3 regions of the Mucilaginibacter angelicae genome follow, and region 2 is predicted to be linked to each of the others. Evidence: riboswitches for the same ligand, from Rfam matches in the RefSeq annotation. Region 2 holds a riboswitch; each other region holds the start of a gene.
What was found. A riboswitch is a leader RNA that binds a small molecule or an ion and turns the genes downstream of it on or off. The one in region 2 is predicted to bind S-adenosylmethionine.

Region 1 (7,484 bases), on a different contig from region 2:
TGTGCGAGTCCATCACTTTGGTTAGGTACCAATAGCTATAGGCATTAAAGCGGTTTACCAGCTTCTGGCCCTGGTAGCTTTGATAAGTTGAGGCCCGGTAATCATCCTGTACATCGTCACTTTCTTCCTGCTGGGTTATGCCATAGGTTTTGTAAGTACGATAGCTGAGCAGTGCAATGGTACGCGCTGCTTTCAAACCTTTCTGGCCGCCATCAGGCGTGTTGGCATAAAAGGTACGGTCGGCAGTGATGGCTAAACGCTGCGACTCATTAAAGGCAATGCCCCATGGCGAGTGTTTGGCATTGGTAGCTATCAGGATTAGGTTTTTGATGCGCTCCGGCTCAATAATAGCCCATTCCATAGCCTGCTGGCCACCAAGGGAGCCGCCGATTAATATATTAATATTACTTATCTGTAAATGATCGGCAAGTAATTGATGCGCTTTAACCATATCCCTTGTTGTAAACTGGGGATAGGCAAGATAGTACGGCTGACCGGTAACCGGGTTAATACTCAGCGGACTCGTAGTGCCGTAAGGCGAACCCAAAATATTGGCGCAAACTATAAAATGCTCTTCGGGGTTAAAGAAAAAGCCGGTGCCCACGAGGCCTTTCCACCAGTCAAGCACATCGCTGTTGGCGGTAAGCGCATGGCAAACCCAAACAACATTATTTTTTTCCTTATTTAACCTGCCGTATGTATGAAAGCCTATCTCTAAACCCTCAAGCTGCCGGCCCGATTCAAATTCAAAAGTATCAGTGTATTTAAATATCTCTGCGTTCATTCTTTTATTTGTTATTCCGGGGGCAACCGGGGTGTCCGGCTGCTGCCCGTAATAACGTTTACTATATCACTTAAAAAAAACTATACATTGTTAAACTAACTCACCCTCACTTTGCTTAATTTTTGCAAAAGCCTGTTCAAAATCGGCTTTGATATCATCAATATGCTCAATACCCACAGCTACGCGCAATGATGCAGGCTTAACACCGGCTGATAATTGTTCCTCATCAGATAATTGCTGGTGCGTTGTTGCCGATGGTTGAATGATCAGTGTTTTTGCATCGCCCACATTGGCTAAATGGCTCACCAGTTTCAGGTTGTTGATCACCTGGCTGGCCTGCTCTTTATCACCTTTGATCTCGAATGACAGTACACCGCCAAATCCATTCTTTAAATATTTTTTAGCAAGATCATGATATGGCGATGATTCCAGTCCGGGATAATTTACGCTTGCCACTTGCGGATGCTGCTCAAGCCATTTGGCTAATTGCAAAGCATTATCAACATGGCGCTGCACACGCAATGAAAGCGTTTCCAATCCTTGGATATTCAACCATGAATTAAACGGTGATTGCGACGGGCCAAAATCCCTTAAACCCTCAACACGGGCACGAATAATGAACTGGATATTCCCAAACGGGCCGCCAATGCCAAACACATCATTAAATACCAGTCCGTGATAACCCTCAGATGGTTCGGTAAACTGCGGGAATTTACCATTGCCCCAGTTATAGTTACCGGCATCAATAATAGCACCGCCAATACTGGTACCATGCCCGCCAATCCATTTGGTAGTTGATTCCACAACCACGTTGGCGCCATGCTCAATAGGGCGGAAGAGGTAGCCACCTGCACCGAAGGTATTATCAACAATTAATGGCAGATCGTGCCTTTTAGCAACTTCGCTTATCTTTTCAAAATCGGCAATGGTAAAACCTGGATTACCGATGGTTTCCAGGAAGATAGCTTTTGTTTTATCATCAATAAGCGCTTCAATGCTTGCTGCTGTATCATCTTTAGCAAAACGCACATCGATGCCCAAACGTTTAAAGGCTACTTTAAACTGGTTATAAGTGCCGCCGTACAGGAAAGGGGAGGTAACAAAGTTATCGCCCACCTGTAGTATATTATTTAGTGCTATAAATTGTGATGCCTGGCCCGATGCTGTTGCCAGTGCTGCCACGCCACCCTCTAAAGCTGCGATGCGTTTTTCAAACACATCGGTAGTAGGGTTCATGATACGGGTATAAATATTGCCAAATTCCTTCAGCGCAAACAGGTTGGCGCCATGCTCGGCACTGTTAAATACGTATGAAGTAGTTTGATAAATGGGCACTGCGCGTGAACCTGTTGTTGGATCAACTTCCTGGCCGGCATGTAGTTGTAGGGTTTCAAATTTTAAGGCAGACATAGTTGTAATTTTTTAATGTGTTTAATTTAGATTTTGAATGTTAAGATGGATTTTGGCAAACCGGTTTGAAATAACCGGCTTAACATCACACGCGCTTTTTCAGAGAAATGAAAACAGGGGTGTGCTAAGCATCAACAGCAGCAACACATACAAATACAGCCAATAGGGGAGCCAATATATTGTACGTTACCGTTTGAGGTGTAAAAAGTGTTGCGTTGCGTAAATTTAATTAAACTTTTCATGGTTATAAATTTATATTCCCCGGTGTTATTTGCCGGGACAGGAATTGGCACCTTCTTCAACATTGAAGGGTTGCCAGCGGGTCATTGAGCCTGATCTCTCGCCGCTTCTTTATAAATCAAAACCCGAACTATGTGCGGAGGATTGATCGATCTTGGTATTGCTACCAAATAATGTTCCAAATATAAGGCGTTATATGGTAATGTACCAAATTTTATTTCAAAAGGTGTTTTTTTAATGCAAGTGAAAACTTTTATACCTTTAACCAATGCTTTATAATATCCTTGATACCCCTTCCTTATGCAAGAAAATACACTTCAGAAATCAGTTGTAATTATTTTACTCCTGTTCATTTTTTTTACAAATGGTTTTGCTCAAACAAATGATCCAACTTCTTTCAAAAAAATCATTGTAAATAATATTTGCCTCTGTCAAACCAAAATTCCTGATTTAAAGAAATCTGATGCAAATTTGGTGGATACCATAGTCGAAGAGATGGATCTGGCTGTCAATTGCTTTGGACAGGATTCAAGGTTTATTGCCGGCAAAGGCTATTCAACCCCCAAGCATCCGGGAATGATCTTTCAACAAGATCAGAAATCAGATCTTGTTAGCAAAATCAGATTAACCAGACAGTTTGCCGGGAAATTACCTGATGGGAAATTTATCGATCTTAGCAATCTGTCACTTAATGAGCTATTCAAATTGTATCCTGAATTTAAAGATAAATGGAATTCAAGAGGCTGTTCAAATTACTGGAGCTTTTCAAACGATACAATAGCTTTTTACGTCAGGATAGATTCGACTAAAAAACCACAGTTCCCGATAGATAAAGCTTATTACATGGATAAACCCATTGAAGCGGCAGACCTTACACTCTCCTGTTATGGAGTACAAAAGGAAGATGCTAATCAACAAATAGTTGAGGAACCGGAAAACAATGAACCAGTATATTTTATTGACAGCGTACGGGTTACAGGAGACGATTTAAAAAAGTTTAACCCTAATGATGTTGCCACAGTGTCTGTTTACAAGGACGCAAGTGCTATAATAAAGTATGGCCGTGAAGCAAAATATGGATTGATTTATGTGGAAACCAAAAAATTTGATATCCATCGCTATCAAACGTATTTTAAATCAAAATCACCGGGTTATACTAAGCTTATTTCTAATCCGGCCAACATTTCTAAAATTCAATATATCCTCAATAAAAAAATACTTAAAACTGATTACGAAGGAAATTTAGCTGCAATAGATGACAAAATATTTGAGGGATTAATAATCATCGACAAACGTCAACTTATAAAAGAATACGGAATTACAAATAAAAATTACGGTGTAATAATTACCGCTAATATCCCGGTAAACTCATACAATAAAGACAAAGAAAAAAACACGCATTAAGCCAACGCCTGCTCCATATCCGCAATCAAATCATCAATATGTTCCAGCCCAACCGATACCCTAAGCAGGTTTCTTGGTGTTTTGGTATCGGGACCTTCAACTGTAGCCCTGTGCTCAATCAGGCTTTCAACGCCACCAAGGCTGGTAGCTTTGATAAATAATTTCAGCTTGTTGATGATGTTATGCGTATCGTTTTCATTGCCTTTAATTATAAAGGATAGCATGCCGCCAAAAGCCAGCATCTGATCTTTAGCTATATCATGCTGCGGGTGTGAAGATAAACCTGGATACATCACCTGTTCAACATTGGGGTGCTGTTCAAGGTATTCGGCAAGCAGTTGGGCGTTTTGTACATGGCCTTTTACGCGGTACGGCAGGGTTTTAATACTGCGTACCAAATAATAACAATCCATAGGCGAGGGGATAGCACCGCCCATTTCCTGCACCTGGCGAATCTTTGCCCACCAGTCACTTTTTTCAGCAGTAATTAAAGCACCGCCCATTAAGTCGCTATGCCCGCCAAAGTATTTGGTGGCCGAATGCATAACTATATCTACCCCTAACTCAAGCGGTCGCTGGCAAATAGGCGTGGCAAAGGTATTATCACATAAAACTTTAATGCCTTTCGCTTTGGCAATTGCAACAACTTTTTTTATATCTGTGATCTTTAATAATGGATTTGAAGGTGTTTCTATCCATATCAAACCTGTTTCGGGTTTAATGCGCTGCTGCAAAACTTCGGCATCGTTTACATCGATAAAATCGAAAGTAAGGATCCCGACAAAAAGATTTTTAAGCTGATTGCGTAAACCATGGTACATATCATCTGGGGCAATAATGTGAGTGCCGGGTTCAAGCGATTGAAAAACCGACATACCTGCAGCGTTGCCCGATGAAAAGGAAGCCGCTTCAACGCCACCTTCCAGTTTGGCCAACACATTCTCCAGTGCATGACGATTAGGATTTGCCGAGCGACTGTAAATATAACCTGCCGGGAAACCACCATCACTGCCGCGCTCAAACGTGGTGGACATAATGATGGGTTGTATTACGGCCCTTGTTGCTTCATCAACATGGTTACCGGCATGTATGGCTATAGTTTCAGTTTTCATGGTATTTGTGCTTATCGCTCAAAATAAACAAGAATATTTGTTATTAGCTGTAGCGTTTTTACATTTTTTGCCGAATAGACATAAAAACCTGCAAACATGAAAAAAGCCTTCATCCTCATCCTGTTAATTGTAAGCGGGCTCTCCGCCTGTAAAAAAGATGCTAACGAAACCGCTTATGATAAAAGCTTTAAAGTATGGCAAAACTTTAAGGCCGAAAGTAAAAACTCCTATACTTATACAGTTAATTCTGCTTCTGTTTTTGGTGCCGGTTCCGAAACAAAGATCACTGTTCAAAATGGCGTAGTGGTGGCAAGAGATTATTCAGCATACATTTTGGAGTACAGAACAGCAAATACTCCTCCCGCTAAAGTAATAAAGGATCAATGGCACGAAGATAAAAGTTCATTGAGCCAGCATAACTCAGGCGCTTCAGCAATAACCCTTGATCAGGTTTACCAAAAAGCAAAAAACGAATGGCTTGCGGCAGATAAGAAAAAGAATACTATTTACTTTGAAACCAACAATAACGGCATGATCTCAAACGCAAGCTATGTGCCCAATGGCTGCCAGGATGATTGCTCAACAGGGATCTCCATCAGCGAGATCAAGGCTCTGTAACCTTATTGTAATTTACCATCAAATTTGGCCAATATGTGTCATAACGCATATTACTTTTGTGCTTTTTTGTACATTTGGCCAAATTTATAATGATGCATAATTCAGATAATTTACAGGTATTGCTCCAGGATCCGAATTTATCTGCTGACTTAAAGCACATTGCCCAAAAGGTATTAAATAAACAACGCATCACTTTTGATGAAGGCGTTTTGCTTTATGAGCAGGGCGAGCTTGGATATCTTGGTGTTTTAGCCAATCATATCCGCGAGGAGCGCCACGGCGATAAAACTTATTTCAACCGTAATTTTCATATTGAACCAACCAATCTTTGCGTTTACGACTGCAAATTTTGTTCATACTCGCGCCTGCTGAAACAAAAATCAGAAGGATGGGAGTATACCATGGATGAAATGTTCAATATGGTTGCCAAATATGACGGCGAACCTGTTACCGAGGTTCACATTGTTGGTGGTGTTTTACCACAGTATGATGTGCCTTTTTACCAGGAACTTTTTGCCCGCATCCGCGCGCACCGCCCGGAACTGCATATTAAAGCACTTACCCCGGTTGAATACCATTACATTTTCAAAAAAGCCAAAATTGATTATGCCACAGGGATGCACCTGATGAAAGAAGCAGGCCTGGATTCTATCCCCGGTGGCGGCGCTGAAATTTTCGATCCGGAAATAAGGGATCAGATCTCGAAAGATAAATGTACTGCCGATCAATGGTTGGCTATTCACGAAGAATGGCATAAGCTTGGCGCCCGTTCAAATGCAACCATGCTTTACGGACATATTGAAGAGTATAAACACCGCGTAGACCATATGGAACGCCTTCGCCAGTTGCAGGATAAAACAGGTGGTTTCCAAACATTCATTCCGCTTAAGTTCCGTAATAAGGATAACCAGATGTCGCACGTACCGGAGGTTTCTGTGATTGAAGATTTACGCAACTATGCTGTTGCCCGTATTTATCTCGATAACTTCGATCATATCAAAGCTTACTGGGCTATGATCAGCCGTACAACCGCGCAGCTTTCGCTTAACTTTGGTGTTGATGACATTGATGGTACATTGGATGATACCACTAAAATCTACTCAATGGCCGGTGCCGAAGAGCAGCATCCGGGTATGAGCACCAAACAACTGGTTGAGTTAATTAAGCACGTAGGCCGCCAGCCCATCGAGCGTGATACATTATATAATGTAGTAACAGATTATACCAACGTTGAATTTGGCGACGAGCCCAAGCCCCAGTATTATAAGTTACCGGTAATTAACTAAATTTTTTAAGCTGAAAGCCAAAGGCCGGAAAGTAAGCCGAAAGCTTAAGGCTGAAAGCTAAAAGCAAAGAAAACACAACAAGCAAAAAAGCTTTAAGCCTTACGCTTTCTGCTTTAAGCTTAAAGAAAAATGATACAAAAAACCTTATATATAGTACGCCACGGCCAAACTGAGTATAACAAACTTGGTATTATACAAGGCCGTGGGGTTAATACCGATTTAAATGAGGAAGGCCGCAAGCAGGCCTGCCAGTTTTTTGAGGCTTATAAAACCGTACAGTTTGATAAAATTTATATATCGGCATTAAAGCGTACCCAGCAAAGTATCCAGCCTTTTATTGACCTTGGTATCCCTTATGAAAAGCTTTCGGGTTTGGATGAGCTGGCCTGGGGCATTCATGAAGGCCAGGCGCCAACTACCGATAATAAAGCCGCTTTCCTGCAGATCATGCGTGATTGGCTGGACGGTAAACTCGACAGTAAATTTGAAGGAGGCGAAAGTCCGCTTGAGGTTGAGGTACGCCAGCGCGAGGCCATGGAGGTGATCATGAGCCATCCCGAAGAAAAAACAGTGCTCATTTGTATGCATGGCCGTGCTTTACGCCTGTTGCTTTGTATCCTTACCAACAAA
Region 2 (7,484 bases):
TTCCCCTTGCTGTGGAAAAGGCTCTGCCACAGATAGAAGCCCTTGCCAAAATCACTGCCGAAAGGATGAAAAACGGCGGCAGGTTGTTTTACATTGGCGCAGGTACCAGCGGCAGGTTAGGTGTGGTTGATGCTTCAGAATGCCCGCCAACTTTCGGCGTTCCGTTTGATATGGTGGTGGGCTTGATTGCCGGTGGAGATACCGCCATCCGCAAAGCGGTTGAGTATGCCGAAGATGATGCTGTACAAGCCTGGATTGATTTACAGGCTTTTGATATTAACGATAAAGACGTAGTTATTGGCATTGCCGCTTCAGGCACTACACCATATGTTATCGGCGGCCTAAAAACAGCCAATGAGCATAATATAGTTACCGGCTGCATTGTTTGTAACAGCGGCAGCCCGGTGGCTGCCGTGGCACAATACCCGGTTGAAGTGGTAACAGGTCCCGAGTTTTTAACAGGCTCAACCCGTATGAAGGCCGGTACCGCGCAAAAATTAGTTTTAAACATGCTTAGCACAAGTGTAATGATCCAGCTTGGCCGCGTTAAAGGGAACAGGATGGTTGATATGCAGTTAAGCAACCATAAATTGGTGAACAGGGGCACCCACATGGTAATGGACGAAACCGGCCTGAGCGAAGAGGAAGCAGCCGGGTTACTGAAACAATACGGCAGCGTACGAAGCGCTGTTGATCATTATTTAAAAAAATGATGTGCAGATGTGCAAATTTTAAATGTGCAGATGATTTTGATTTGCATATTCTAATCTGCACATCTGCATATCTGCACATTTGAAATCAAAGACATGCACGAGATTGAACCATATTACCGCTGGAGAGATGATTACGTAGCATCGGAAGATGAGTTTTCGCCTTTTTATGCAACCGAATACAGCGAGTTTGAATTTGACAAGCAGGTTTACAATTACCTGCTGCACCCCCAATGGGATTCATTCGGCTCCAATACACTTTACCTTAAAGTGCTTTTTGCCGATTATGATAAGGGCTATACCATTATTGAGCTAATAGGCGAATGGAACGATGCCATAAATAACGATATCATGCTGATGAAGCGTGAGTTGTTGGATTTGATGGTTGATGCCGGCATCACGCATTTTATCCTGATTGGTGAAAACGTACTCAACTTTCATTCAAGTGATGATTGTTATTACGAAGAATGGTTCCAGGATGTGGAGGATGGCTGGATAGCAGGTATTAACTTCCGCGACCACGTGATTGATGAGTTTAAACGCAACAACATCGATTATTACATCAATTTCGGCGGCGAGCTTGATAGCCTTGGCTGGCGTACCCTGAAACCTGTACAGGTTTTCAAAAAGGTGGAAGAGCAGTTGATGAGGAGGCTGAATTAGGTTGTTTCAATAAGTCATTCTCACCACGTCATTGCGAGGCACGAAGCAATCCCCGATTAGCAGAGAAGCTTTGCAAGTCCCTCTGTAAAGTTCGCGATTGCTTCGTACCTCGCAATGACATGGCGGAGAAGCGGGCACATATTCTTCACTTTACATTCACTTTTTATTCATAAATTCGTACTATAATTTTAACAAAAAATGGAAATTAAAGATTCTAAATTCAAATACGATAATATAATTGAGGTTGAGGATATTTCGGCCACAATGTCGCGCAGGTTTCTTGCTGGCGTTTTCAGCTGGATGTTCCTTGCACTTGGCGTTTCGGCTGTAACAGTGTACCTGTTCCTGAACATGGGTTTAATAAACTTAGTTGTTGGCCCAACAGGTTATACAGGTTTCGGCTTGTTCGCCATCTTTTCGCCATTGGCTTTTTCACTGGTAATGCAGTTTGGGTACAACCGGATTTCGTACCCTATACTGGTTTTACTTTTTGTTGCTTACGCAACCCTTATAGGCATTAGCTTAAGTGTGATCTTTTTAATTTATACAGCGGCTTCAATACTCGGTGTATTCATTACAGCATCCGTAACTTTTGGTATAATGGCTATAGCAGGCTATACCACGCAAATGGATTTAACCCGGTTCGGTTCTATCCTCTACATTTTATTCATAGGCATTTTTGTAGCTTCATTAGCTAACTTCTTTATGCACAGCGAGCAAATGAGTTATATCATCAGCTATATAGGTATAGCAGTATTTACCGGTTTAACGGCATACTACATGCAAATGCTTAAACGTATTGGCGCAGGTATTGAATATGGTGATGCAAGTTCTAAAAAACTGGCTTTGATAGGCGCCTTAGCACTTTATATTACGCTAATCAACCTATTTTTCATGATCCTCCGTTTATTCGGCAGAAGAAGATAATCTCATCAAGAAATTAAATCAGAAAGCTGCCTTTGAAAAAGGGCAGCTTTTTTTGTTTAACAATGTGGCTTAGCTATGATATACAGGGTACGTTATACACTTGCAAATGACAACTTTATTGCGCAACTTTGCACTGCTTATGGAGAAAGACGGAGGGATTAGACCCTGCGATGTCTTAGCAACCTGTGCTTCACAAGGTGCTACATTCTACTCAGCAGCCAAATGGCCCCTGAGACAGATAAGCGAAAGTCATAACAACACCCGACTTTTCGAGATAAGCCATCTTTTAGTTTGCAGTTTTAAGTTAGCAGTTTGCAGTATTGGGTTTTTATTTAAACCATTGTAGTAAATGTACATTGCCTAACTGCCCACCGCAAACTGATAGCTGCAAACTGCAACACTGGCAACGGCCAACCGGAAAAAATGGACATTAGAAAAGAATTACAGAAACGCATCCTGGTGATTGATGGAGCGATGGGTACCATGATACAACGGTACCAGCTTACCGAGAAGGATTTTCGTGGCGAGCGTTTTCGCGATCATCATAGCGACCTGCAGGGCAATAACGACCTGCTCAACATCACACGCCCTGATATTATCAAGGCCATCCATGCCGAATACCTGGAGGCCGGTGCCGATATCATCGAAACCAACACCTTCAGCACGCAGGTAATTTCCCTTGCCGATTACCACCTGGAAGAGCTGGCCTATGAACTAAGCTACGAAGGCGCCCGCATTGCCCGCGAAGTGGCCGACGAATATACCTTGCGTAACCCTGCTAAACCACGTTTTGTTGCCGGTGCCGTAGGGCCAACAAACCGTACTGCTTCCTTATCACCTGATGTTAATGACCCAGGATACCGCGCAGTTACGTTTGATGATCTCGCCGATGCCTACTATGATCAGGTTCGTGGTTTGGTTGATGGTGGTTCACATTTATTACTGGTTGAAACCATTTTTGATACGCTGAATGCCAAGGCTGCCCTTTTCGCCATAAAACGTTATGAGCTGGAATGCAAAGCTGCCGGTAAGGATTTCCCTGCTTTCAGGGATAGCGGCGGCATCATGATCTCGGGTACTATTACCGATGCTTCGGGCCGTACGCTTTCGGGCCAAACGGTTGAGGCTTTCTGGAATTCGATAAGCCATGCTAACCTGCTTTCGGTAGGTTTAAATTGTGCTTTAGGCGCAAGGGAAATGCGCCCCCACCTTGCCGAGCTCTCTGAAAAAGCAGGTGTATTTATCTCTGCCTATCCAAATGCAGGCTTACCTAATGAGTTTGGCCAGTATGACGAAACCCCGCATGAAACCGCCCACCAGGTTGATGATTTTATCAAAGCCGGGCTGGTTAACATTGTTGGCGGTTGCTGCGGTACTACACCAGAGCATATTAAGTGTATTGCTGATAAAGCTGCCAAATACCCGCCCCGCCTTATCCCGGAAATTGAACCGGATATGCGCCTGAGCGGTTTGGAATCTGTTACTATAAAGCCCGAAAGTATTTTTGTGAACGTGGGTGAGCGTACCAATATTACTGGTTCGCCTAAATTTTCCAAACTCATCCTTGCCGAAGATTATGAGGCCGCGCTCAGTGTTGCCCTGCAACAGGTAGAAGGCGGCGCGCAGGTCATCGATATCAATATGGATGAGGGTATGATCGATTCGGAAGCGGTGATGGTGAAATTCCTGAACCTGGTTGCTTCTGAGCCCGATATTGCCAAGCTGCCGATCATGATCGACTCATCCAAATGGACGGTGATTGAGGCCGGTTTGAAATGTGTACAGGGTAAAGGCATCGTAAACTCCATTTCCCTGAAAGAGGGCGAAGAAAAGTTTAAAGAACAAGCCGCCAAGATCCTGAGCTATGGTGCTGCAACTGTAGTAATGGCCTTTGACGAAACCGGCCAGGCCGATTCACTGGAACGCCGCATTGAGATCTGTAAAAGATCATATGATATATTGGTGAATGAAGTGGGTTTCCCGCCGCAGGACATCATTTTTGACCCTAACATCCTTACCGTTGCCACCGGTTTGGAAGAGCATAACAACTATGCGGTCGACTTTATTGAAGCCACCCGCTGGATCAAGCAAAACCTGCCCCACGCCAAAGTAAGCGGCGGGGTGAGTAATATTTCGTTCTCGTTCAGGGGTAATAATACCGTGCGCGAGGCTATGCACTCGGCTTTCCTGTACCACGCCATTAAAGCCGGCATGGATATGGGTATCGTAAACGCTGGAATGCTGGAGGTTTACGAGGAGATTCCCAAAAACCTTTTAGAACTGGTAGAAGACGTGCTCCTTAACCGCCGCCCGGATGCTACCGAGCGACTGGTTGAATTTGCCGATACCATCAAAAGTAAAGGTAAAGAAGTAGTACGCGACGAAGAGTGGCGCAAGGGAACTGTACAGGAGCGCCTCTCCCACTCACTGGTGAAAGGTATTGTTGAATACCTTGACGACGATGTTGAAGAAGCCCGCCAGGCCTACAGCAAACCACTTGAAGTAATTGAAGGCCCGCTGATGGATGGGATGAACATCGTGGGTGACTTATTTGGTGCAGGTAAAATGTTTTTGCCTCAGGTGGTAAAATCGGCCCGTGTTATGAAAAAGGCAGTGGCTTACCTGCTGCCCTTTATTGAAGAAGAGAAAAGGAACAACGCCAATGCCGATCAGCGCGCCAATGCCGGTAAGGTTTTAATGGCCACCGTTAAAGGCGATGTGCATGACATCGGCAAAAATATAGTTGGCGTGGTACTGGCCTGTAACAACTTCGAGGTGATTGACCTCGGGGTGATGGTGCCTGCTCAGCGTATTATTGAAGAAGCTAAAAAGCAAAATGTCGATATCATCGGTCTGAGTGGTTTAATTACCCCATCACTTGATGAAATGGTGCATTTTGCCAAAGAGATGGAGCGTGAAGGCTTTACTATTCCGCTGATCATTGGGGGCGCCACTACATCACGCATTCACGCTGCTGTAAAGGTTGCTCCTCAATATTCGGGCGCTGCCATCCATGTATTGGATGCATCGCGCAGTGTTACCGTGTGCAGCAACCTCATGAGCAAGGATAACCGCGACGCCTATATCCAGGGCATTAAGGACGAATACGCCAAAGCCCGTGAGGCGCATGCCAATAAAAAGTCGGACAAGCGTTTCGTAACTATCCAGGAAGCCCGTGCGGGCAAATTCCAGATCAGTCTGGATGGCGATGTGGCACCGAAACCTGCATTTACCGGCACCAAAGTATTTGAATCATATCCGTTGGAAGAGTTGCTGCCCTATATCGACTGGACACCGTTTTTCCACACCTGGGAGCTCCGCGGCAGCTACCCTAAAATCTTTGATGATAAGTTTGTAGGCGTTGAAGCCAAAAAACTATTTGATGATGCTCAGGAGCTGATGAAACGCATTGTTAAAGACAAGCTATTAACCGCCACCGGCGTTATTGGCTTTTGGCCAGCGAACAGTGTAGGCGATGATATTGAGCTATATACAGATGAAAGCCGTACCAAGGTATTATCCCGCATCCACACCCTTCGCCAGCAAGCCGAAAAGGTGAAGAACGACCCGTATTATGCCCTGTCGGATTTTATCGCGCCAAAAGAAAGCGGCGTACCCGATTACTTTGGCGGCTTTGCTGTAACCACAGGTATTGGCTGCGATGAGCTGGTAGCCGAGTTTGAGGCCGACCATGACGATTATAACAGCATCATGGCCAAAGCCCTTGCCGACCGCCTTGCCGAGGCCTTCGCAGAAAAAATGCACGAACTGGTGCGTAAAGAACACTGGGGTTATGCCAAAGGCGAGCAGCTAAGCACCGTCGACCTGATTAAGGAAGAATACCAGGGCATCCGCCCGGCACCGGGTTATCCCGCCTGTCCGGACCATACCGAAAAAACCACCTTATTTGAACTGCTGAAAGCCGAAGATAACGCACACATGCACCTTACCGAAAGCCTGGCCATGATGCCTGCCGCATCGGTAAGCGGTTTTTACTTCGCGCATCCGCAGGCAAGGTATTTCGGGCTGGGCAAGATTAGTAAAGACCAGGTTGAGGATTATGCGGTAAGGAAGAATATGCCGCTGGAAGATGTAGAAAGATGGTTAGGGCCGAATATTAATTATTAAACTAAAATGATATAAACCACGTCATTGCGAGGCACGAAGCAATCGCGAACCGTACAGAGCGGCTCTGCCAATCGGGGATTGCTTCGTACCTCGCAATGACGGATACAATAATATTACGCAGCTAAAAGCGCCAAATGAAAATACCTGAACATATAGCAAACGCCAACGGCAAAACACTTTTTTCTTTTGAGCTGATCCCTCCTTTAAAGGGGCAGAGCATCCAGGGCATTTATAATGCTATCGACCCGCTCATGGAGTTTAAACCTCCGTTTATTGATGTAACCTCGCTTCGCGAAGATTTTATCTATAAGCAGCACCCTAATGGCTTACTGGAAAAGCTGGCTTACCGCAAGCGCCCCGGCACTATCGCTATTTGCGCGGCTATCATGAACAAGTATAAAGTTGATACCGTTCCACATTTACTTTGTGGTGGTTTTACTAAAGATGAAACCGAGAACGCGCTTATCGAACTGGAGTTTTTGGGCATCGAAAACGTGCTGGTATTGCGCGGTGATGCCCGCATTGGCGATTCATCGTTTGTACCTACGCCTAATGGCCATTGCTTTGCTACGGACTTGTTAGAGCAGGTGGTTAACATGAACAACGGCATTTACCTGCACGAAGATCATGGCAACTCCGCAAAAACGAATTTCTGTATCGGTGTTGCCGGGTATCCCGAAAAACACTTTGAAGCCCCCAACCTTAAAACCGATTTCAAATACCTGAAACAAAAGGTAGAAATGGGAGCGCAGTTCATTGTAACCCAAATGTTTTTTGATATTGACAGGTACAAAGAGTTTGTGAAGGCCTGCCGGGCCAATGGCATCAATGTGCCTATTATTCCGGGGCTAAAACCGATCACCTCATCAAAACAACTGGTTACGTTATCAAAAACCTTCCATATCGATATCCCCGAAGATCTGAGCGATGCTATCCATGCCTGTGAAAACGAAAAAGCAGTGAAAGAGGTAGGTATTGAATGGATGATCAACCAGTGTAAAGAACTGATAGCCTTTGGTGCGCCGGTACTGCACTTTTATACAATGAGTAACGCCG
Region 3 (7,484 bases), on a different contig from region 2:
CGGAGCCATTAAATAAAGATGGGGCCCGGTTTTTAGGGATGCATATTGAAGGCCCATACTTTGATATGGAGCAGCGGGGAGCACAGGATCCCCGCTTTATCCGCCCGCCTGATCCAAAAGAATACCAGGAAATTTTACAGCATTCATCTGTAGTAAAACGATGGAGCGCCGCCCCGGAGCTAAAAGGCGCGATTGAATTCGGGCGCTTCCTGAAATCAAAAGGGATTTTGCCATCCATAGCCCATACCAATGCCATTTACGAAGAGGTGCTTGAAGCTTATGAAAATGGTTATACCCATATCACCCATTTTTATTCGGGCATGTCGGGTGTATCCAGGCGCAATGCGTTCAGGTACGCCGGAGTTGTTGAAAGCGGTTACTTGCTGGAAGATATGACGGTTGAGATAATTGCCGACGGAAGGCACCTGCCCCCGGCTTTGCTTAAGCTTGTTTACAAGATTAAAGGGCCGGAAAAAATCGCTCTCATAACTGATGCTATGCGGGCCGCCGGAATGCCGCCCGGCGAAAGTATTTTAGGCGATCGCCGTAATGGCTTAAAAGTGATAGTGGAAGATAACGTAGCGAAATTGCCCGACAGGAGCGCGTTTGCCGGGAGTGTTGCAACAACTATCCAACTGGTTAAAAACATGATCACCCTTGCTGATGTACCAGTAATTGATGCCGTAAAAATGATGACCATAACCCCGGCCAAAATTATGAAAGCAGATGATACCATGGGATCAATAACTGTTGGGAAAGATGCCGATCTGGTGATTTTTGACGATGAAATTAACCTGCATAAAACCATCATCGGCGGTAAAGCTGTTCATGCAATTTAATTTAGTTAACGACATTTCCATGTTGAAAAAGATAAAAGCAGAAAAGCTTGAAGTAATTGTGCTGGAAAACCGGGCAGCCCTTGGGCAAACAGCAGCCAAAATGGTAAGCGAAAAAATTAAGCAGCTGCTGCTTACGAAACCCTCGGTCAATATGATTTTTGCGGCTGCACCTTCACAAAATGAATTCCTGGATGCATTGGTGAATGATGAGGGCATCGAATGGCAGAAAATAAATGCTTTTCATATGGATGAATACCTCGGTTTGCCATATGCTGCTCCACAGTTGTTCAGCAGCTTTCTTAAAAAGAGGCTTTTTGAGCGTGTGCCATTTGCGTCAGTCAATTATTTTAACGGTAACGTGGCAGATCATAAGGCCGAATGCGAACGCTATACCCAACTATTGAAAAGTAACCCGGCTGATATGGTATGTATGGGGATAGGAGAGAACACCCACATTGCTTTTAACGATCCGCATGTGGCAAACTTCCATGATCCGGAAATGGTGAAAAGGGTACAGCTGGATCAGGCCTGCCGGCAGCAACAGGTTAACGACGGTTGTTTTGATATTTTGGATGCCGTGCCCGAATACGCAATGACGCTAACTGTTCCCGCTTTAATGAACGCTGCCCATGTATTTTGTATGGTGCCCGGGGCTAATAAAGCAGCAGCTGTAAAACATACCCTGCAGGAGCCTGTGTCGGAGTATTATCCTTCTACCATCTTAAAAATGCATGATAACGCTGTACTCTTTGTTGATGCAGATAGTTTTAGCCACGTGTAAAATCAGCTGATAAAAGAATGTTATCTGCAGAAATGTTGCTGTATGGGGCAAGTATTTAAAACTATTTGGTTTTAAATAAATTATCGGTGTATATTCCCATACCAATTAATCCTGTAATAATGAAAAATTTGAAGATCCTGAGCCTGTTGGCGCTTGGCCTGGTATTACCGGCTATAGTAAATGCACAGGAAAAAACTGCTGCAACTTACAAAGAACAATACCGCCCGCAGATCCATTTTTCGCCAAAACAGCATTGGATCAATGATCCCAACGGCATGGTTTATTTTAACCATACTTATCACCTGTTTTATCAGTATTATCCCAAGGCATCTGTTTGGGGACCCATGCACTGGGGGCATGCAATGAGCACCGATCTTATTCACTGGAAAGAACAGCCGATTGCTTTATATCCCGATAGTTTAGGTTATATATTTTCGGGCAGTGCTGTGGTTGATTCCAACAACACAAGTGGTTTTGGTAAAAAGGGAAAAATCCCGCTGGTTGCCATCTTTACCCATCATGACCCAAAAGGGGAAAAGGCGGGAACGGATAAATTTCAAAATCAAAGTCTGGCTTACAGTCTTGATAATGGTAACACCTGGACTAAATACAAGGGTAACCCGGTTCTGAGAAACCCCGGCATAAAAGATTTTCGCGACCCTAAAGTGATGTGGTACGCTAAAGAGAAGAAATGGCTCATGACGCTTGCCACTAAAGATCATATTACGTTTTACTCAGCGCCCGATTTGAAAAATTGGAAAAGGGAAAGTGAATTTGGATTGGAAACAGGGGCGCATGGCGGTGTTTGGGAATGCCCTGATTTGTTCCCTTTAAAGGTTGATGGTAAAACTTATTGGGTGCTTATCGTCAATATTAATCCCGGTGGGCCAAACGGGGGCTCGGCAACCCAGTATTTTGTCGGGCAGTTTAACGGCAGTAAATTTACCCCGGTTGATACTAAAACCCGCTGGCTCGATTATGGTCCGGATGAGTACGCTGGCATAATATGGGGCAATACAGGTCCGCGCAAAATATTTTTAGGCTGGATGAGCAACTGGGAATATGCCAACCAGGTGCCAACCGAAAAATGGCGTAATGCCATGACCATCCCGCGCGTTTTGTCGTTGAAAAAAGTGAATGGCGAATTGTTACTTGCGTCGGTTCCTGTTGGCGAGTTAAAAATTATTTCCTTGGCCCCTCAAACTGCTGCAACTGCAAAACTGTCTGCGCAAAGTGTGTTAAAAAAGATTACAGAATCGCTTGATGATTATACGATAACCCTATCAAATGATCTTGGCGAAGAGCTATTGATCGGCTATGATAAAAAAGCAAATCAATATTATATCGACAGAACGAAAGCGGGCAAGGTTGATTTTCAAAAAGATTTTAAAGGCCGCTTTGTTGCTCCAAGGTATGCGAGAACAAAAACCTCAGATCTTACACTGGTAATTGATGGTACATCAGTTGAACTTTTTGCCGACGGTGGACTTACTACCATGACAGCTATCTTTTTCCCTAATAAACCCTTTGATCGTATTACAACCAAAGGCATCGGCCTGCAACAAACCGCGTTAAAATCAATCTGGGAAAAATAAAAACACAGTTACTGAATTTTATGAATGAAAGCGCCCCATAATGAATAGGGGCGCTTTTTTGTTTTTGCAGGTTCAGGCGTCCACGCTTACTATACGATGATAACCGCGAGCGAGGACCCTCAATTTCTCTTTAATTCAAGCGTGGACGCTTGAACTTGCACGTAGAGATACAATTTTTATGATGCTTAATTCATTTTATTGCAATAATTATATAATGTCTATGGTTTTAGTAGAATTTATATATATTTGCATTGTCAAAACGGCTCTTTGAATATTTTAATTATCAAGAAAGACTGAGGGAAAGGCCCTGTGATGTCTTAGCAACCTGTAAGCCCATTGTTATAAAGGTGCTAATTCCTGTCTGCCCATTGGGTAGAAAAGATAATATAATACACTATTGCCCGGCTTAGTGCCCGGTAATGTATATATTCTTTTCTCTCCTCGTTTTCCTTGCTAAAAAATATTGAAGTATCACCGATCTGATATAACGGTTAACATGTATAGCAATGAACATTAAACATTTACTTATTACCTGCTCGCTTTCCATAACAACATTGCTTGCTGCTGCGCAAACAACAAAGGTTGCTGATCCTGCCGCGGGCGACCGCGGTTACATTGTGAAAACGGGTGACCTTGCCCCTGCAGATTTTGAGCTGGTATTAACCGATGGTACCAAAACATCATTAAAGCAATTGCGCGGTAAAGTGGTTATCCTGCAGTTTACCGCAAGCTGGTGTAGCGTATGCCGCGAAGAAATGCCGCATCTGGAAAAAGACATCTGGCAGGCATATAAAGATAAAGGCCTGGTTTTAATTGGCGTTGACCGCGATGAGCCGCTTGAAAAAGTAAAAGGTTTCCATCATGATATGAATATCAGCTATCCGCTGGCACTTGATCCCGGTGCTGATATTTTTGGCCGGTTTGCCAACAAAAAGAGCGGCGTTACCCGCAATGTAGTTATCGACCGTGATGGAAAAATTGTTTACCTCACCCGTTTATATGATAAACAGGAATTTGCATCCATGTTAAAAGCCGTTGATGCTTTGGTGAACAATAAAACAGCATCTATAAACTAAAAAAACAATTGATGGCAACCCTGTTTGCTGTCATCAGTTAAAAAAATCTATCTGCACTTATTTAATACCCGTTTTTATGAAAACAAAAACTACCCCCTTACACAACAATGCTTTAGTTTCATTGAACCAGCTCACGGCCAAATTCTTCTATCCAAGTATGCAAAGCATGCGTTGTTGCTGCTAATTCCTTACAGTATGTATGGTACTAATGCACGGGCTTGCTGCAGTTTGCTACGGCGTTAATAATATCATCCCCTAATCAATTCTTTACAGTTAAAACAGGTTTATGAGCCGGGCATTGTATGCCTGCTAAGGCCATTGCCATGCTTTGTTTATCTGTATCGGCATTAAAAATTAATCACAATTATTAATTATCATGTTAAAAATTTACAAGCTATTACTGGCAATTGTATTGCCTTTTATTCTCGTCCAAACGGTTGCGGCGCAATCCGTTAAAATAAGCGGTGTGGTAACCGCCAAGTCAGATGGGTTGCCGCTGCCCGGTGTTAGTGTATCGGTTAAAGGTAAAACCACCGGCGCGCAAACCAATGTTGATGGCAGGTTTACCATCACTGCTAATGCCAATGATGTGCTCAGGGTAAGCTACATCGGTTTTACAACCCAGGAGATCCCGGTTACGCAAAGTACATCAACTTTAAACGTAGTACTGGTTGAAGCGCCCAATTCATTGAATGAGGTGGTTATAACGGCACTTAATATTTCAAAAGATAAAAAATCATTGGGTTACGCTGTGCAGGGTTTAAAATCAAAAGATATCTCTGAAGCCAAGGAAACTAACTTTGTAAACGCGCTGGCAGGTAAAATTGCCGGTGTACAGGTTACCAACAGCCAGGGCGATATGGGTTCGTCGCGCATCGTCATCCGTGGTGAAACCTCCATATCAGGCAATAACCAACCTTTGTTTGTGGTTGATGGAGTTATTGTTGATAACAGCCAGTTTTTAGGAAACAATGGTTCAAGGGATTTTTCAAATGCTATTTCTGATCTTAACTCAGAAGATATTGAATCGGTAAGTGTATTGAAAGGGCCAAACGCGGCTGCGCTTTATGGTTCACGCGCAGCGGCTGGCGTTATCCTCATCAGGACTAAAACAGGTAAAGGTGCAAAAGGATTAGGTGTTACCATAAACTCCAATACCAGTTTTTCAAACGTGCAGGTATTACCCAATTATCAAAACCAATATGGTCAGGGCTCAAATGGCAAATTCAGCTACGTAGATGGTAAGGGCGGCGGCGTTAACGACGGTGTTGACGAAAGCTGGGGCCCTGCATTGGATGGTTCACTGATCCCGCAGTTTTATTCAAACGGGCAAGCTGTTCCTTTCGTTGCCCATCCCGATAACGTAAAAGACTTTTTCAAAACAGGTGTTACGCTCAATAACGGCATCGCGATAGCAAACAGCAGCGATAAAAGCGATTTCAGGTTATCATATAACAACCTTCACCAAACAGGTATTGTACCTAATACATCACAAGGGCGCAACTCTTTCGCTTTAAACTCAAGTTATCGTATCAATCCTAAATTAACTGTAAATACAATTGTTGATTATAGCAAGGACGATGCAGATAACCTTCCGGGCACATATGGTAAACGAGCAACCAGTACCATGCTGCAATTTACCTGGTTTGGCAGGCAGGTTGATATCAACAGGCTTAAAAACTATAAGGATGCCAATGGCAACACCTTTAACTGGAACAACAGCTACTATAGTAACCCTTACTGGCTGGCCTATGAAAATACAGTTGGGCAGCATAAAAACCACCTGATAGGAAGTATCGAGTTGAACTACAAGATCATTGATGGCTTATCGGCAAACTTCCGTACCGGAACTGATTATTATAACGACCGCCGTAAGATCAAGGTAGCATATGGTACTAACGGAACTCCATTTGGCTCGTACGAAGAGGATGCTTATAGCGTGAACGAAAACAATACGGAAGCGAGGTTGCAATACACCAAAAAGCTGAATAACGATTTTTCGCTCGATGTATTGGGCGGCGGGAATATAGCCGTAAGGACAACTGAAAATAATGATCAGCTGGCTCCAAAACTTGCGGTTGCTGGCCTGTATACACTGAGCAATTCCCGTGATCCATTGGTTTCAACCAATGTTTATGGTAAACTTAAAACCTATAGCTACTTTGGCTCAGCCCAGGTAGGCTTCAGGAACTATGCCTTTGTTAACTTTACTGCCCGTAATGATTGGTCGTCATCTTTACCGTCAGATAACCTGTCCTATTTCTATCCGTCGGTAAACGGAAGTTTAATCCTGTCAGAAGCGCTGGGCATTAAAAGCGATGTGCTCACCTATGCTAAATTAAGGGGTGGCTGGTCTAAAGTAGGTAAAGCAACAGATCCTTACCAGTTACTTAATGTTTTCACTTCTTCAACACTTTTTGGTTCAAACCCGCAACAAAGTTCACCGGCTACTGATCTGAACGATCATCTTAAACCAGAAACCACTACATCGGCCGAAGCAGGTTTTGAACTGGGCTTTTTCCACGACAGGGTACACCTGGATGTAAGTGGCTATAATACCAATAGTACTAATCAGATCCTTACAGTACAGGTGAGTTCATCAACAGGCTATGGTTACAAAGTAATAAATGGGGGCCGTATCAACAACAAAGGCCTTGAGGTTCAACTGGGCCTAACCCCGATTAAATCTAAAGGATTTACCTGGGATATCACCACCAACTATTCATTAAACCGCAGTAAGGTAGCTGCACTCGATGCCGATGGCCGCCTGCAAAGCGTGGTATTAGGCACCGACCGTACCGTACAGGTTTTAGCATCGCTTGGACAGCCTTATGGGGCGCTTTATGGTACAGCTTACACGCGTAACGCTTCCGGGCAGATCATCATTGATGCCAACGGCACGCCGGTATTCAATACCACCAAACGTTATCTTGGCAAGTTTACCCCAAACTGGCTGGGAAGCATTAATAACAGCTTTACTTATAAAGGGATAAACCTTAGCTTTTTGGTTGATGCACGCTTTGGCGGATCAATTTATTCAAACACCAACCGTACCGGTACCTATACCGGCGTGCTGGCCTCAACTTTACCGGGCCGTGGTGCAGCTAACGGTGGTTTAAGCTACTACTATCCGGGCAATAATACTTCGGCAGCAGCAGTACAGGTAACCGGTGCCGCACCCGCAGGTGTTACT

Region 1: linked by a shared signal. The riboswitch ahead of ACFFGT_RS21980 (O-acetylhomoserine aminocarboxypropyltransferase/cysteine synthase family protein) and the one ahead of metH (methionine synthase) in region 2 are both predicted to bind S-adenosylmethionine.
Region 3: linked by a shared signal. The riboswitch ahead of ACFFGT_RS01580 (TlpA disulfide reductase family protein) and the one ahead of metH (methionine synthase) in region 2 are both predicted to bind S-adenosylmethionine.

What each region holds. Positions count from the first base shown of each region.
Region 1 covers NZ_JBHLTS010000069.1:1,108-8,591, reverse strand. The annotation lists gene ACFFGT_RS21985 (homoserine O-acetyltransferase family protein) at 1-784, opposite strand, end outside; gene ACFFGT_RS21980 (O-acetylhomoserine aminocarboxypropyltransferase/cysteine synthase family protein) at 875-2,194, opposite strand; SAM riboswitch class I at 2,444-2,554, opposite strand; gene ACFFGT_RS21975 (hypothetical protein) at 2,735-3,838, shown strand; gene ACFFGT_RS21970 (trans-sulfuration enzyme family protein) at 3,835-4,950, opposite strand; gene ACFFGT_RS21965 (hypothetical protein) at 5,047-5,568, shown strand; gene mqnE (aminofutalosine synthase MqnE) at 5,661-6,854, shown strand; gene ACFFGT_RS21955 (histidine phosphatase family protein) at 6,984-7,484, shown strand, end outside.
Region 2 covers NZ_JBHLTS010000079.1:346,991-354,474, reverse strand. The annotation lists gene murQ (N-acetylmuramic acid 6-phosphate etherase) at 1-713, shown strand, start outside; gene ACFFGT_RS31290 (hypothetical protein) at 807-1,373, shown strand; gene ACFFGT_RS31285 (Bax inhibitor-1/YccA family protein) at 1,572-2,300, shown strand; SAM riboswitch class I at 2,435-2,545, shown strand; gene metH (methionine synthase) at 2,724-6,428, shown strand; gene metF (methylenetetrahydrofolate reductase [NAD(P)H]) at 6,563-7,484, shown strand, end outside.
Region 3 covers NZ_JBHLTS010000004.1:312,427-319,910, reverse strand. The annotation lists gene nagA (N-acetylglucosamine-6-phosphate deacetylase) at 1-839, shown strand, start outside; gene ACFFGT_RS01590 (glucosamine-6-phosphate deaminase) at 829-1,620, shown strand; gene ACFFGT_RS01585 (glycoside hydrolase family 32 protein) at 1,740-3,215, shown strand; SAM riboswitch class I at 3,493-3,603, shown strand; gene ACFFGT_RS01580 (TlpA disulfide reductase family protein) at 3,722-4,291, shown strand; gene ACFFGT_RS01575 (SusC/RagA family TonB-linked outer membrane protein) at 4,668-7,484, shown strand, end outside.